2 linked regions of the Bradyrhizobium diazoefficiens genome follow. The protein of the gene in region 1 interacts with the protein of each later gene in a pairwise test. Links are inferred from orthologs where the notes say so. Each region holds a gene or a part of one and is shown in the gene's direction. Other genes may lie near its edges.

Region 1 (5,977 bases):
GGAATTGCGCAGTCAGCGCGACGAGCTCGTCAACGCCAGCGACCTCATCGACAGCCGCCGCCGCTTCATCGAAGCCGTGCTGTCCTCTGCGAGCGCCGGCATCATCGGCGTCGATACCTCGGGCAGCGTCGGCATCCTCAACCGCTCCGCCGAGAAGCTGATCGGCCATTCCGAGGCCGAGACGCTCGGCCATCCGCTCTCCGACGTGCTGCCCGAGCTCGACGAGATGATGACGGCGGCGCGGGAAGGGACCCAGCGCCTCGTGCAGGGCCAGATCACGATCACGCGCGACGGGCAGGAACGCAACCTCTCGGTCCGCGTCAGCGCCGAGAAGAACCAGCCGCACGACAGCTACATCATCACGCTTGACGACATCACCGAGCTGGTTTCGGCGCAGCGCACCTCGGCCTGGGGCGATGTCGCGCGCCGCATCGCCCACGAGATCAAGAACCCGCTGACGCCGATCCAGCTCTCGGCCGAGCGCATCCGCCGCAAGTTCGGCAAGGACATCACCGAGGCCAAGGACAAGCAGATCTTTGAGCAGTGCACCGACACCATCGTGCGCCAGGTCGACGATATCCGCCGCATGGTGGACGAGTTCTCGCGTTTCGCGCGGATGCCGAAGCCCGTGATGGAAGGCGAGGACGTCGCCGACACCGTGCGGCAGGCGGTGTTCCTGATGAAGGTCGCCCATCCCGAGATCGATATCGAGGCCGAGTTCAAGGAAGATCCGCTGCGCGCCCAGTTCGATCGGCGGCTGATCTCGCAGGCGGTCACCAACATCGTCAAGAACGCCACCGAGGCGATCGAGCAGGTCCCGCCGGAAGAATTGGGCAAGGACAACGGAAAGGGCCGCATCGACGTCGTGGTCTCGCGCGAAGGCGAGGACGTGCTGATCGACGTCATCGACAACGGCATCGGCTTGCCCAAGGTCGCGCGCTCGCGGCTGCTCGAGCCTTACGTGACCACGCGCGCCAAGGGCACTGGCCTGGGCCTGGCCATCGTCGGCCGCGTGCTGGAAGACCATGGCGGCCGCATCGAGCTGAAGGACGCCTCCGACTTCCGCGAAGGCCAGCGCGGCGCCTGGATGCGGATGCGCTTTGCGATCTCCGGTCGGCCTGCGAACGCCGACGGGACCGAGCCGGCGCCGGCGGCCGACACCCTGGATATCAACGAAACGTCTGCGGATTCCGTCAAGACGCAGGAAACAAATGAGCCGGCGGCCGAAACCAAAGAGCCGGATGAAAAGACCAATGATTCAACGAAGATCGAAGCCTCAACAGGCAGCTGACAAGACAGGCGCGACCCATGGCAAGTGAAATTCTGATTGTCGATGATGAGGCCGATATTCGGGATCTCGTTGCCGGCATCCTCGAAGACGAGGGTTTTGTCACCCGGACCGCACGCGACAGCGACTCGGCGCTGGCCGAGATCGCCAACCGCCGACCGCATCTGGTCTTCCTCGACATCTGGCTGCAGGGCTCCAAGCTCGACGGCTTGCAGCTGCTGGAGCAGGTCAAGAAGGACAACGCCGATCTGCCCGTGGTGATGATCTCCGGCCACGGCAACATCGAGACCGCGGTCGCCGCGATCAAGCGCGGCGCCTATGACTTCATCGAGAAGCCGTTCAAGGCCGACCGGCTGATCCTGGTCGCAAATCGCGCGCTGGAGAACTCTCGCCTCAAGCGCGAGGTGAAGGAGCTGAAGCAACTCGCGCCAAGCGCGAGCTCGCTCGTCGGCCGCTCGCCGAGCATGAACCAGCTGCGCCAGACCATCGAGCGCGCGGCGAAAGCCAACAGTCGCATCCTGATCGTCGGCCCCGCCGGCGCCGGCAAGGAGCTGACCGCGCGCACGCTGCATACGGCCTCGGGTCGCGCCGACGGCCCATTCGTGGTGATCAACGCGGCTGCGATCACACCCGAGCGCATGGAGAATGAGCTGTTCGGCATCGAGCAGTCCAATGGCGAGCATGCGCGCAAGCCGGGCGCGCTCGAGGAAGCCCATGGCGGCACGCTGTTCATCGACGAGATCGCGGACATGCCGCGCGAGACCCAGAACAAGATCTTGCGCGTCCTGGTCGAGCAGTCGTTCCAGCGCGTCGGCGGCACCGCCAAGGTGCAGGTCGACGTCCGCATCATCTCCTCCACCGCGCGCAACCTCGAGGAGGAGATCGCGGCCGGTCATTTTCGTGAGGATCTCTATCATCGGCTCTCCGTGGTGCCGATCCGCGTGCCCGCGCTGTCGGAGCGGCGCGAGGACATTCCGGAATTGATCGACTATTTCATGGAGCAGATCTCGGCCGGCAGCGGCCTGCCCAAGCGCCAGATCGGGCAGGACGCGATGGCGGTGCTGCAATCGCATGTCTGGCCGGGCAATGTGCGCCAACTCCGCAATAACGTTGAGCGAGTCATGATTCTGGCCGCCGGCGGACCGGAGGTGATCATCACCGCCGATATGCTGCCGCAGGATGTCGGCTCGATGGTGCCGGCGATGCCGACCAGCAACAATGGCGAACACATCATGGGCCTGCCGCTGCGGGAGGCCCGCGAAGTGTTCGAGCGCGACTATTTGATTGCTCAGATCAGCCGTTTCTCAGGAAATATTTCTCGTACGGCCGAATTTGTTGGCATGGAACGTTCGGCGCTGCACCGAAAGCTGAAGGCGCTCGGCGTCGGCTGATGTCGGCGGCCCGCGCCGACGATCAGGGATAAGCGAGGAAAATCATCGATTTCCGTAGTTTTTCGGGGCAATCGGACGAGCCCTGCCGCCGGAAGCGGCTTGCCTAATAAGCCGACCTGTCCTCTAATCAAACCGCTGTTCCTTCCGAGGGGGATCTCATGAGGGACGGCAACCGGAAGAAGGCCCACATTTTCAAAACAGGGCCGCAATCGGCGCAATAACAAGAAACTCAAAGCGAGAAAAAAACAATGGCGGCAGACCGCGCACAAAACCTGCAGGACACCTTCCTTAATCACGTTCGCAAAACCAAGACGCCACTGACGATCTTTCTGGTCAACGGAGTGAAGCTCCAGGGCATCGTGACCTGGTTCGACAATTTCTGTTTGTTGCTTCGGCGCGACGGTCACTCGCAGCTCGTTTACAAGCATGCGATCTCGACCATCATGCCGGGCGCTCCGATCCAGCTGTTCGAAGGCGGCGAGGATCAGCCGGCTTGAGAGTGACCTGATTGGAACCCCGGAATTTCGACGGGGATGCCGATCGTCCGCGATCGGCAGGGGCTCAACAAACGGGGCGGGTGCTGGTCATCGGCCCCTATTTGCGGGTGCGCGCAGGCAATGCCGACGCGCAATCGGAGAGTCTTGTTCTGCGAAACGCCGAGGCTCGGCTCGATGAAGCCGCCGGCCTCGCGCGCGCGATCGATCTCGTCGTTGCGGATGCCATCATCGCACCGATCAGCCAGATCCGCCCGGCCACTTACATCGGCAAGGGCAAGGTCGAGGAGATCGCTGCTCTGGCCAAAAGCCTCGACGTCGAGCTCGTGGTGATGGATTGCGCGCTGGCGCCGATCCAGCAGCGCAACCTCGAGAAGGAGTTGAACGCCAAGGTGCTCGATCGCACCGGGCTCATTCTGGAAATCTTCGGCCGCCGCGCCAAGACCAAGGAAGGCTCGCTTCAGGTCGAGCTCGCCCATCTCAACTACCAGCGCTCGCGCCTCGTGCGCTCATGGACCCATCTCGAACGCCAGCGCGGCGGGTTCGGATTCATGGGCGGTCCGGGCGAGACGCAGATCGAAGCCGACCGCCGCCTGATCCAGGAACGCATCTCCAAGCTCGAAAGCGAGTTGAAGAAGGTGCAGGCGACGCGGCGGCTGCATCGCGCCGGCCGCCAGCGCGTGCCGTATCGCGTGGTCGCGCTGGTCGGCTACACCAATGCCGGCAAGTCGACGCTGTTCAATCGCCTGACCCGCGCCGACGTGCAGGCCGCCGACATGCTGTTTGCCACCCTCGACCCGACGCTGCGCGCGCTGACCCTGCCGCATGGCGGCAAGGCGATGCTGTCGGACACCGTCGGCTTCATCTCCAACCTGCCGACCCAGCTCGTCGCCGCCTTCCGCGCCACGCTGGAGGAGGTGCTGGAAGCCGACGTCATCCTGCATGTCCGCGACATCTCGCACGAGGACGCGGAAGCGCAGCAGAGCGACGTCGATGCGGTGTTGCGCCAGCTCGGCATCAATCCCGACGATAGCGGCCGCATCATCGAGGTCTGGAACAAGATCGACCGTTACGATGCGGAGCAACGCGAAAATCTCCTGAACATCGCCGCGCGCAGACCGGAAGATCATCCGGCCATGCTGGTCTCGGCCGTGTCGGGCGAGGGGATCGAGGCGCTGCTCGCCATGATCGAGGAACGGCTAGCCGCCAAACGCACCACGCTCGATCTCTCCATCGACGCTGCCGACGGCGCCGGCATCTCCTGGCTGCACCGCAATGCCGAGGTGCTGGTGAAAGAGCTGCACGACGGCCGCTTCGACATGACCGTGCGGGTGGACGAGACCAAGCGGGATATCGTGGTGAACCGGTTCGACGCCGTGCCGCGCGTGGCGTGACCGGCTCGACGGGAACGACGCAGATGGAATTGGCATCAATTCTCACTTGCCCGGAATGCGGCCATCAGTCGGCCGAGACCATGCCCTCGGACGCGTGCCAATACTTCTATGATTGCAAGGGCTGCGGCTCGCGCCTGCGGCCGAAGCCGGGCGACTGCTGCGTGTTCTGCTCCTATGGAACGGTGCGGTGCCCGCCGAAACAGGGCGAGCGATCCTGTTGCAGTTAGCGATTTGCAGTTCTGTTCTCTGCTTTGCTCAAGCTTCCGCCAGCAAGCTGAGAGAGCTCAATTGGACAGGTCGAGGCTCATGAACTGGTTGTGCGGGCTCGCCTGATAGTCGGCGAACGGCTCGCACGGTCCGAAGCCGACGCTGCGGTACAGCGCGACGGCCGGAACGTGCAGCGGCGCCGTGCCGGTTTCCAGGCTGAGACGCGCATATCCGCGCCTGCGGCCTTCTGCGATGATGTGCTGGAGAATGCTGCGCCCGACACCGGTGCCCCGCGCAGAGGGAGCCGCGCGCATCGACTTCACTTCGCCATGCGTGTCATCCAGCTGTTTCAGAGCACCAAATCCAAGCAGCACACCGCCCTGCCAAGCCGTCCAGAACGTCACTTCCGAAGCCGAAAGACCGCTCGCATCGAGTGCCTGCGCGTGCTCGCCCATCACACTCTGCAGCTCTCGCAGATGATGCGCGAGCAAGTCGGCGACATAAGGGGCCGTCGGATCGTCCTGCCTGATGTCCACGTCACGCCCTCGTCGTCGTATCGGTCCGCGTTTGAGCAGGCCCGGGCGCACCCTTCGCCTCGTTCCACAGTGCGTCCATCTCCGCCAGCGAGGCCTGCTCCAGCGTCCGCCCCTGCGCCTCCAGCGCTCGTTCGATATAGGCAAAACGCCGTTCGAACTTGGCGTTGGTCGCACGCAACGCGGCTTCCGGATCCGCATCGACATGGCGGGCGAGGTTGACGAGGGCGAACATCAGATCGCCAGTTTCCTCTGCGATCTCTTGCTTGTCGTTGCGGTCCAGCGCGGCCTCGATCTCGTCGGCTTCCTCGCGGATTTTTGTCAGCACCGCGCGTGGGTCGTTCCAATCGAAGCCGACGGTGGAGGCCTTGCGCTGCAGCTCCATGGCCCGGGTCAGCGCGGGCTGGCCGGCCTTCACGCCCGCGAGCAGAGATTTGTGCGTTGGGATCGCTTCGGGCGGCCGGCGCGCGGCGCGCTCGGCTTTCTCCTCGGCCTTGATGCGGTCCCAGACTTCCTTGACGTGGGAGGAGGCGAGGTTGCCCTCCTTGTCGGCGAAGACATGCGGATGGCGCCGGATCATTTTTCGCGTGATGGCTTCGACGACGTCGCCGAATGCAAAGGCGTTTTGCTCCGAAGCCATCTGGGCGTGGAACACCACCTGCAACAGCAG
Region 2 (3,927 bases), on another replicon or contig:
GAGCAACCGGTTCTGGCGGATCTGGATCAGGCGCTCCGGCGTCGCGTGCAGGCTCACGACCAGCGGACGGGTCAGCGTTTCCAATTGCGCCGGGACCGGAATGCCCGGCACCAGCGGCACGTTGGCCGTGCGAATGCCGCGATTGGCGAGATAGATCGACGTCGGCGTCTTCGAGGTGCGGGACACGCCGACCAGTACGACGTCGGCATCCTCGAGCCCATCGACATGCTGGCCGTCGTCATGAATCATCGTGTAGTTCAGCGCGTCGATGCGCTTGAAATATTCCGCGTTGAGCACGTGCTGGGCGCCGACGCGACCCGTCGTCGCAGCGCCGAGATAGGCTTCGAACAGCTGCATGACCGGGCCGATAATCGACAGGCTCGGAACATTGATCGCCTTGCACTTGTCCTCGAGCCTGGAGACCAGATCCTTCTCCAGCAGCGTGAACAGCACGATGCCCGGCGCTTCCTCGATCTCGTCGAGCACGCGATCGAGCTGTTTCTGGCTGCGCACCAGCGGATAGACATGCTCAACCGGCGTGACGTTCGCGTACTGTGCGGCGACGGCACGCGCGACCGTGATCAGGGTCTCACCGGTCGAATCGGAGACGAGGTGCAGATGGAAATAATTGTTCGATGTCGGCACAAAAACTCTTTGTATGGGGACGGTGTGGTTTGTGGATTTCTGTGGACCTTAACCCCTCGGAAAGGGATGCGCGACACCAGGGGCGGGATAAGTGCCGATTTTCTTCACAGCACTGCCCATCGGAACAAGTCTGGCGCCTCTCGATGCGGGAAACGGGATGATGCGGACAACCCCCTTGATAAGCTGCCGACAGAAGCCCGCAAGCCTTTGAAGCTGGCTGGCTTATTGCGAGCCACCAGAGCTATCCGGGATATGTTGATGGATGTGAACAAGCGCGGGTGAACCGGCGGATGGAATTGCATGAGTCCAATCCACGGTCACATAGACTCAAACCTTAAGAATCTAAGATTCTTAGATTTAAGAAGGGCGCTCCGGACGGATATGTGTGCAGGTAAGACCTTAACGAGTCCTTACTATCCCCAGCGTTCCCTGAGCTGGGCCAAGCCGGAAGCGAAACATGTTTGAAGACGTCTACCTCTGGATCAAGGCACTGCACGTGATTGCCGTCATCTCGTGGATGGCCGGCATGCTCTATCTGCCGCGGCTGTTCGTCTATCATTGCGAGGCCGAGATCGGCTCGAAGCAGTCGGAAACGTTCAAAGTCATGGAGCGGCGCCTGCTCAAGGCGATCATCAACCCTGCCATGATCGTGACCTGGCTCGCCGGGCTCTACCTCGCCTGGGCCGGTCACTGGTTCAGCTTCGGCTGGCTGCACGTAAAACTGGCACTGGTCCTGGCGATGTCCGCGGTCCACGGCTTTTTTTCCCGCTGGCTCAAGGACTTCGCCGCCGACCGGCGCCCGTACAATCAGAAATTCTTTCGGATTATCAATGAGGTGCCGACCGTTTTGATGATCATCATCGTCATCATGGTGGTCGTGAAGCCGTTCTAGGCAAGATTCTAGGCAACAAACGTGAACGATCGCTCAGCGCTTCGGCTTGCGGAGTGGGAAGCGATTTTCTATATTAGCGATATCCCACCCAACGCAGGCGGATGTGGTTGTGTCCGAGCTTTTTGAAGGCCGGACACCGCATCAGGTTTAAGCCTCTCCGGCGCTCACCTTGCCAGACCTGCGGACCTTACCTTCTCGCGTCCGCATTTCAGAGCCTCCTCGCACCCCTCCCAAGGTTACCCCACAGGACCACCCCAATGCGGGAAATTAAACTCCAGGACCTCAAGTCGAAGACGCCGGCCGAGCTCGTCTCGTTCGCGGAAGAGAACGGGGTCGAGAATGCCAGCACGATGCGCAAGCAGGAGCTGCTGTTCGCGATCCTCAAGCAGCTTGCACTCGCTGAAACCGACATCGTCGGCGAGGGCGTCGTCGAAGTGCTTTCCGACGGCTTCGGCTTTCTCCGCTCGCCCGATGCCAATTATCTGCCGGGCCCGGACGACATCTACGTTTCACCCTCGCAGATCCGCCGCTTCGGCCTGCGCACCGGCGACACCATCGAAGGCCACATCCGCAGCCCGAAAGAGGGCGAGCGCTATTTCGCGCTGCTGAAGGTCAACACGCTCAATTTCGAGGACCCGGAAAAGGCCAAGCACAAGGTCAATTTCGACAACCTCACGCCGCTGTTTCCGAATCAGCGTTTCCGTATGGAACTCGAGGATCCGACGCGAAAAGACTTGTCTGCAAGGGTGATCGACATCGTTGCGCCAATCGGCAAGGGCCAGCGGGCACTGATCGTCGCCCCGCCGCGTACCGGTAAAACCGTGCTGATGCAGAACATCGCGCATTCGATCGCGCACAATCACCCCGAATGCTATCTGATCGTGCTCCTGATCGACGAGCGTCCGGAAGAAGTCACGGACATGCAGCGTTCGGTGAAGGGCGAGGTCGTGTCCTCGACCTTCGACGAGCCGGCGGTGCGTCACGTCCAGGTCGCCGAGATGGTGATCGAGAAAGCAAAACGCCTGGTCGAGCATGGCCGCGACGTCGTGATCCTGCTTGATTCGATCACGCGTCTGGGCCGCGCCTACAACACCGTGGTGCCGTCATCCGGCAAGGTGCTGACCGGCGGTGTCGACGCCAACGCGCTGCAGCGGCCGAAGCGCTTCTTCGGCGCCGCCCGCAACATCGAGGAGGGCGGCTCCCTGACCATCATCGCGACCGCGCTGGTCGATACCGGCAGCCGCATGGACGAAGTCATCTTCGAAGAGTTCAAGGGTACCGGTAACTCCGAGCTGATCCTGGACCGCAAGGTCTCGGACAAGCGGACCTTCCCGGCGATCGATATTTCGCGCTCCGGCACCCGCAAGGAGGAGCTGATTACCGATCCGCTGGTGCTGAAGAAGATGTACGTGCTGCGGCGTATCCTCAACCCGATGGGCACCATGGACGGGATCGACTTCCTGCTCGACAAGCTGCGCTCGACCAAGAGCAACTCGGAGTTCTTCGACTCGATGAATACCTAAGTGCAGTGCAGCAAGACACCAAAGGGCGCCTTCGGGCGCCCTTCTCGTTGTGCGGCTTTGCTGCGGCGAATGTGCAGCATGGTGAGCGTCCAAATCGCGAAGCTGATTTCTTAGTAAGAACTTGATATATCAATGTAACGCTCGACTTTATTCATGGGGCCGGCCCGCGGGTGGCAGAGGTTTGCAGCAAAAGCCGTGTTTGTGCTGCGATGCAATATAACGGTTGCTGCGGGCTGGAACTCACCAACACAGGATCGCGGCCGCCCGGAACGTGAGGTTTGCCTTTTCCTGGCCAGCCGGACAAATAGGCCATGCATCCGCGAGATCAGACCATCTTTGCGCTGTCGTCCGGTCGTCCTCCGAGCGCGATTGCAATGGTGCGCGTCTCGGGTCCGCAAGCTGGCCAAGTGCTGACGACACTCGCGGGCAGGCTGCCGGCACCAAGACAGGCCAGCCGCCGGCTGCTCCGTGATGGTGCGGGCCAGCCGATCGACGATTCGGTCGTGCTCTGGTTTCCGGGGCCGGCCAGCGCGACCGGCGAGGACGTCGCCGAATTGCACGTCCATGGCGGCCGCGCGGTGCTGGCGGCGGTGCTGGCCGCGATTTCTCTAATTCCGAATACGCGAGCGGCTGAGCCGGGCGAGTTCACGCAGCGCGCCTTCGAGAACGGCAAGCTCGATCTCACCGAGGCGGAGGGCCTCGACGATCTCATCCATGCCGACACAGACCGGCAGCGGCGTCAGGCGCTGCGTCAGTTGCAGGGCCTGCTCGGCAACCGCGCCCGCGACTGGCGCGAGCGCATCATCGAGGCCTCGGCACTGATTGAGGCCGGCATCGATTTCTCGGACGAGGGCGACGTGCCCGCCG

The links. Proteins that work in one complex are often made in the same cells at the same time.
Region 2: the proteins of hfq (region 1) and rho interact in binary tests that used the Escherichia coli proteins (3 or more experiments, as listed by UniProt). The link is inferred for Bradyrhizobium diazoefficiens from one-to-one orthologs.

Annotation. Positions count from the first base shown.
Region 1 is NZ_JAENXS010000002.1:569,011-574,987, reverse strand. What follows is about bases 1,781-4,551. They hold hfq (RNA chaperone Hfq), read left to right. Parts: upstream 1,781-2,927; coding sequence 2,928-3,176; downstream 3,177-4,551. Other genes in these bases: hflX (GTPase HflX), read left to right, coding at 3,188-4,551; JJE66_RS19490 (sigma-54 dependent transcriptional regulator), read left to right, coding at 1,781-2,679. Outside these bases: JJE66_RS19495 (PAS domain-containing sensor histidine kinase), read left to right, coding at 1-1,291; more of JJE66_RS19490, read left to right, coding at 1,309-1,780; more of hflX, read left to right, coding at 4,552-4,567; JJE66_RS38130 (GDCCVxC domain-containing (seleno)protein), read left to right, coding at 4,591-4,794; JJE66_RS19475 (GNAT family N-acetyltransferase), read right to left, coding at 4,852-5,310; mazG (nucleoside triphosphate pyrophosphohydrolase), read right to left, coding at 5,312-5,977. UniProt on the Escherichia coli protein: RNA chaperone that binds small regulatory RNA (sRNAs) and mRNAs to facilitate mRNA translational regulation in response to envelope stress, environmental stress and changes in metabolite concentrations.
Region 2 is NZ_JAENXS010000001.1:2,231,120-2,235,046, forward strand. Bases 1,019-3,927 are described here. They hold rho (transcription termination factor Rho), read left to right. Parts: upstream 1,019-1,794; coding sequence 1,795-3,060; downstream 3,061-3,927. Other genes in these bases: hemJ (protoporphyrinogen oxidase HemJ), read left to right, coding at 1,103-1,537; mnmE (tRNA uridine-5-carboxymethylaminomethyl(34) synthesis GTPase MnmE), read left to right, coding at 3,372-3,927. Outside these bases: JJE66_RS10500 (pyruvate, water dikinase regulatory protein), read right to left, coding at 1-645. UniProt on the Escherichia coli protein: Facilitates transcription termination by a mechanism that involves Rho binding to the nascent RNA, activation of Rho's RNA-dependent ATPase activity, and release of the mRNA from the DNA template.